DNA from 2 places in the Kribbella sp. NPDC023855 genome. Region 1 is predicted to be linked to the other one. Evidence: riboswitches for the same ligand, from Rfam matches in the RefSeq annotation. Region 1 holds a riboswitch; the other holds the start of a gene.

Region 1 (3,205 bases):
CCGCCTGGGTGCTGACCATCCCCGCCGCCGGTGTCGTCGCGGCCGGCGTCTATGGGATCGCGCACCTGATCCTCGAGTAACCGCGCGACTGGGGGAGTCAGCGGTTCCAGCGGCGTACGGACTTCGCGAGGTCCTTGGGGCGCAGGGTCGCGACCGCGCTCTCCCAGTTGTTGTAGAGCGAGTCGCCGAGCAGGGTGAGGCTCAGGAAGGCCTGCGGCCGGACGGCCATCACCCAGGTCGCGGCGGCCGCGTGGCCCTGCTGGTAGAGCAGCCGGTCGGCCGTCGCCTCGATCCGGTCCTTGTCGGCGCTGGGCGCCATGTTGATGGTGGCCCAGGCCTTCACGATCGCGGAGTCCTTCGCGGTCATCTGCGCCAGATAGGTCAGCGGGCCGCGCCACGAGCCGCGGCGGCCGAGACCGTCCAGGCTCTCCAGCGGGAACCAGCCGTTCTGGCAGCGCCGGCCGTTCACCGCCGACTCGATCTCCCGGGCCTGGTCCGGCCGCAGGTTCTGCGTCGCCCAGTAGAGGAAGTAGACCCCGACGTCCGGAATCTCCTCCGCGACGTTGCTCGGAATACTCAGCTTCCCCGGTTCGAAGAGATGCAGCTCTTCCTCTGATCCGTACAAAATCGTCATTCCCCCACCCAGCCCGATGACCGCAGGCGTGGCGCCCGGGGCGGGAGCGCGACCAGCCTGCCGTCGAGAGGGACCCCCCAGGTCCTGCTTCGACATTCAAGGGTTCTTGCTACCCCCAGGTGGCCGCCGGGTCAAGTCCTCGTCCGGATGGCGGTTACCGCCGAGGCGGAAACCGGTCTACTTGCCGAGTGTCGCGGAGGGGCAAACCGGTCTACTTGCGCCGGCGCGCCGCGCGGTTGCGCAGTTCCTCGGCGTCCAGCCGGTCGGCTTCCTCGGGGGTCGGCGCGCTCCCGCCGTACGACGCGGGCAGCCACCAGGCGCCGGCCGGCTTCTCGGGATAGGCGCTGATCGTGCGGGCGAGCATCTCGGCCATCGTGGTCCGCAGCCGGGTGGTGGCCTCGGTGGCGTCCTCGTCCTTGCTCACCGGGATCGGCTCGCCGACGGTGATGGAGACCCGCTGGTGCCGGGAGAAGTCGCGCGGGTGGTCCTTGGTCATCATCCGCTGGGTGCCCCACAGGATCATCGGGATCACCGGGACGCCGGCCTCGGCGGCCATCCGGACCGCGCCGGACTTGAACTCCTTCAGCTCGAACGACCGGCTGATGGTGGCTTCGGGAAAGACCCCGACGATCTCGCCGTCGTTCAGGTACTGGATCGCCTGCCGGTACGAGCCGGCGCCCGCGCCGCGGTCCACCGGGATGTGGTGCATGGCGCGCATCAGCGGACCGGAGTACCGGTTGCGGAAGAGGACCTCCTTGGCCATGAACCGGACCAGCCGCTTGCTCGGCTGGGCGCCGAAGCCGCCGATCACGAAGTCCACGTAGCTGATGTGGTTCACCGCGAGCACCGCACCGCCCGTGCGCGGGATGTGCTCCGTCCCGACCATGGTGAAGCGCAGGTCGAGCACCTTGAAGGCGGTCTTGGCCAGGCCGATCACCGGCGGGTACAGGATGTCTCGCATGGCCCGACGGTACCGGGTCGGCCCTGGCGGCACACCGATCGGCGTTGTGATGCTCGCCGCGGGGCGCGCGGATTGAGTACGCAGTACTGGGGCTGTGGCTAGAGTGACGGGCGACAAGTTGACATCGCGGGAGCTCGCGCCGAAAGCGGGCTGAGAGGGCGGCTGGGGAGACCCGGTGCCGCCGACCGCCGAACCTGTCCGGGTAATTCCGGCGTAGGGAGCAGCATCGTGACAACCATCGACAACTCTGTCCGCCCGAGCGTTACCACCGGGCCGATCTCTGGATCGGAGAAGATCTACACCGGTGAGCTCAGGGTTCCGCAGCGGCGGGTGCAGCTCACCAACGGGGAGCACTTCGACCTCTACGACACCTCCGGGCCGTACACCGACGCGACCGCGCAGATCGACGTACAGGCGGGTCTTCCGCCGGTACGCCGGGACTGGATCGCCGGTCGTGAGCCGCTGACCCAGCTTGCGCATGCGCGGGCCGGGACGATCACGGAGGAAATGCGCTACATCGCGATCCGGGAGAACATGGATCCGGAGTTCGTCCGGGCCGAGGTGGCCCGCGGCCGGGCGGTGATCCCGGCCAACCACCGGCATCCGGAAGCCGAGCCGATGATCATCGGGAAGAAGTTCCTGGTGAAGGTGAACGCCAACATCGGCAACTCGGCCGTGTCCAGCTCGGTCGAAGAGGAAGTGGAGAAGCTGGTCTGGGCCACCCGGTGGGGCGCGGACACGGTGATGGACCTGTCCACCGGCAAGAACATCCACGAGACGCGCGAGTGGATCCTGCGCAACTCGCCGGTGCCGATCGGGACCGTGCCGCTGTACCAGGCGCTGGAGAAGGTGAAGGGTGACCCGACCGAGCTGTCCTGGGAGGTCTACCGCGACACGGTGATCGAGCAGTGCGAGCAGGGTGTCGACTACATGACCGTGCACGCCGGAGTACTGCTGCGGTACGTGCCGCTGACCGCCCGGCGGATCACCGGCATCGTCTCGCGCGGCGGCTCGATCATGGCCGCGTGGTGCCTCGCGCATCACCAGGAATCCTTCCTGTACACGCATTTCGCCGAGCTCTGCGAGATCCTGCGCCAGTACGACGTGACCTTCTCGCTCGGCGACGGGTTGCGTCCGGGCTGTATCGCGGACGCCAACGACGCGGCCCAGTTCGCCGAGCTGCGGACGCTGGGCGAGCTGACCAAGATCGCCTGGGAGCACGACGTCCAGGTGATGATCGAGGGCCCGGGACACGTGCCGATGCACAAGATCGCGGAAAACGTCCGGCTCGAGGAGGAGCTCTGCGGGGAGGCGCCGTTCTACACATTGGGGCCATTGGCAACTGATGTCGCACCGGCGTACGACCACATCACCAGTGCGATCGGCGCGGCCCAGATCGGCTGGCTCGGGACCGCGATGCTCTGCTACGTCACGCCGAAGGAGCACCTCGGGCTGCCGGATCGCGACGACGTGAAGACCGGGGTGATCACCTACAAGATCGCTGCCCACGCGGCCGATCTGGCCAAGGGGCACCCGCACGCGCAGGACTGGGACGACGCGTTGTCGAGGGCCCGGTTCGAGTTCCGCTGGGAGGACCAGTTCAACCTCTC
Region 2 (3,205 bases), on a different contig from region 1:
CGACACCATCGGCCAGCTCCTGACCCTCGTGGTCGGCGCAGCCGCGCTGGCCATGTGGTTGCGCGACGTACTGAGCCGGCGCAAAGCCGGCCGCCAGCCGGATCGGGCAGAGCTCGCCGGACTCGGGCTGGTCGGCCTCTCCCTGATCCCGTTGCTGATCTGGTTCGTCATGGTGCTGACCACAGGCCTGGGCTCGATCGACGACTCGCTGCACCGCCTGCCCACGGCGTACGCGTGGGGCGGTCTGGGCCTGCTCATGTTGACGGCGGGGCTTGCCCTTGGGTACCGCGAGCTCAAGCCCGACGTGTCGAATCCCGTAGTACAGGCTCCCCCGAGCCGCCCACCCTGGGAGTGACCTTGCCCGTAGTACTGGTCCCCGGTCTCGGCCTTGGATCAGAGTCGTACGCGCCCACGGTGGAGCACCTGGATGCGCAGTACGAGGTGGTGACGCTGCCCGGGTACGGCGAACGCGTGCGGCGCGGCGATGACCTGCGGACCGAATCGCTGGCTGAGCGTGTTGCGGAGCGCCTGTCCGCTCCCTCCGTCCTGGTTGGTCATTCGGCGAGCTGCCAGATCGTGGTGGCGACCGCACTGGCGCGGCCGCAGTTGGTCAAGGGCCTACTGCTCATCGGCCCGACCGGAGACGTCGAGGCGTCAGGCTGGCCCACTCTCGCCGCTAGGTGGATACGCTCCGCAGTGTGGGAGTCACCGGCTTTGGTGCCACCCCTGGTTCCGCAGTACGCCAGGACCGGCCTCATCTCGATGGCGCGCGCTATGGAGGTCGCCCGACGCTATGACCTCGCTGCTGCGATCAGTCGGCTCGAGTGCCCGACAGTGGTCGTCCGGTGCAGGCATGACAGCCTGTGCCCGCCTGCCTGGGCGCAGCGAGTCGCTGACCTGGCGCACGGCGAGGCCTGGACCCTGCCGACCGGTGCACACATGCCGGTTCTGACCAACGGCTCGGAGCTTGTGACGTTCATCAAGCGGATAGCCGGTGTATACAACGGTCAGTAAGGCGTTATCGTTGACGAAGTAACAACCTCTGCGGGAGCTCGCACCGATGATGGCGGGCTGAGAGGGCGACGAGCTGTCACAGCCGGGTCGCCGACCGCCTGAACCTGACCGGGTAATGCCGGCGTAGGGAGCAGGTCATCATGACCACTACCGCTGCACGCACGTCGACCGCCACCGAGGCACCGCTCGTCCTCACCACGGACGCGCCCCGCACTCTCGGCTTCCTCGACCAGTTCACCCTCTGGGGCAATCTCGGCATCTCGCTGTTCGGTCCGGTGACCGGCGCGCTCGTCGCGGCGTACACGGGTTCGCTGGTGAAGGGCCTGATCGCGGTCGTCGTCGGCTGCGGGATCGGCGCGCTCGTGCTGGGTGGCGCCGCCGTCTTCGGTTCGCACACGGGCGCGCCGGCGATGGCCAGCCTGCGCGGGCTGTTCGGCCGCCGCGGCTCGATGGCGCCGACCGTGCTCAACATCGCGCAGAACATCGGCTGGGCGACGATGGAGATCATCGTGATCTCGCAGGCCGCCGTCGCGGTGACGAGCGAGCGCTGGCGCTGGCTGTTCGTCCTGATCGCCGGCCTGATCGCCACCACGATGGCCGTCCGCCCGCTGGGCAGCATCAAGGTGCTGCGCAAGTTCATGGTCTGGCTCGTCTTGCTCGCGTCGGTCTATCTCTTCATCCAGGTGCTCAGCAAGCCGGTCCACGACCTGCCGCAGGACGGTGTCTTCGGCTTCTGGCCCGGCGTCGACCTCGCCGCCGCCGGAGTCGTCTCGTTCGCTCCGCTGGCCGCCGACTACACCCGACACTCGCGCACCAACAAGGCCGCCTTCGCCGGCTCCGCCCTCGGCTACGGCCTCGCCGCGGTCCTGTACTACGCGCTGGGCGTGATCGCCGTCGCCACCTTGCAGACCAACAGCACCGACGTGATCACCGCGCTGGTCACCTTGCCGGCCGGCGCGATCGCGTTGTTCGTGCTGCTGGTGGACGAGGTCGACGAGGCCTACGCGAACGTGTACTCGACCACGATGGCCGCGCACAACCTGGTCGGGCACATCGACCGGCGCTGGATCTCGGTCGCGATCGGCGTGCTGGCCACCGGCCTCGCGCTGTTCGTTGACCTGGGCAACTACACCCAGTTCCTGTACCTGATCGGCTCGGTCTTCATCCCGTTGTTCGCGGTCGCGATCGCCGACTTCTTCGTGGTCAGCAAGATGCGCTGGGACGTCTCGGACACCGCCCGGTTCCGCTGGCAGCCCGCACTGGCCTGGGTCTTCGGCTTCGTCGCCTACCAACTCGTCAACCCCGGCACGGTCGAGGGCTGGTCGCCGTTCTGGCTCGACCTCCAGCAAACACTCTTCGACAACCAGCCGGTCCCCGGCTGGCTCGGCGCGACCTACACCTCGATCATCGTCTCGATGCTCGCAGCCATCGCCTTCGGCCGCCTCGGTCGCAAGGAAGCAGTTCAGCCCTAGCGGTACTCGGGGTTCTCGAAGTCGAAGCGGCAGCCGGCGTCCCACTCGGAGCGCTGGTTGCCGTGGGCAGGGACCCCACCGGCGTCCTTCAGCATCCTTGCCAGATGCAACAGATTCCAGGTCATGAAGGTCGTGTTCCGGTTGGTGAAGTCGTTCTGCGGCCCACCCGACCCCTCGTCCAGGTACGACGGGCCGGGGCCGGCCTCGCCGATCCAGCCGGCGTCGGCCTGCGGCGGGATCGTGTAGCCCAGGTGCTGCAGGCTGTAGAGCACGTTCATCGCGCAGTGCTTGACCCCGTCCTCGTTGCCGGTGATCACGCAGCCGCCGACCCGGCCGTAGTACGCGTACTGCCCGGCGGAGTTGAGGATCGACGAGTTCGCGTACAGCCGTTCGATCACCTTCTTGGTGACGGAACTGTTGTCACCGAGCCAGATAGGACCGGCGATCACCAGGATGTCGGCCGCCATCACCTGCTCCTGGATGGCCGGCCACTCGTCGCTCTCCCAGCCGTGCTCGGTCATGTCCGGCCAGACGCCGGTGGCGATGTCGTGGTCGATCGCGCGGATCACGTCGACCTCGACGCCCTGCTTGGCCAGGATGTTCCGGCTGACCTCGATCAGCCCGTCGGTGTTGCTGCGCTCGGGTGACCGCTTGAGGGTGCAGTTGATGAACAACGCCCGCAGGTCGTCGTACCGGGTGGCTGGCATCTGACGGCTCAC

What was found. A riboswitch is a leader RNA that binds a small molecule or an ion and turns the genes downstream of it on or off. The one in region 1 is predicted to bind thiamine pyrophosphate.
Region 2: it holds a riboswitch for thiamine pyrophosphate, as region 1 does, so the genes downstream of both, AB0F51_RS09070 (cytosine permease) here and thiC (phosphomethylpyrimidine synthase ThiC) in region 1, are expected to answer to the same signal.

What each region holds. Positions count from the first base shown of each region.
Region 1 is NZ_JBFAAA010000011.1:156,422-159,626, reverse strand. It holds gene AB0F51_RS30995 (inorganic phosphate transporter) at 1-80, shown strand, start outside; gene AB0F51_RS30990 (hypothetical protein) at 98-634, opposite strand; gene AB0F51_RS30985 (lysophospholipid acyltransferase family protein) at 846-1,595, opposite strand; TPP riboswitch at 1,712-1,832, shown strand; gene thiC (phosphomethylpyrimidine synthase ThiC) at 1,824-3,205, shown strand, end outside.
Region 2 is NZ_JBFAAA010000002.1:691,116-694,320, reverse strand. It holds gene AB0F51_RS09080 (hypothetical protein) at 1-355, shown strand, start outside; gene AB0F51_RS09075 (alpha/beta hydrolase) at 352-1,014, shown strand; TPP riboswitch at 1,035-1,161, shown strand; gene AB0F51_RS09070 (cytosine permease) at 1,155-2,486, shown strand; gene AB0F51_RS09065 (flavodoxin family protein) at 2,483-3,193, opposite strand.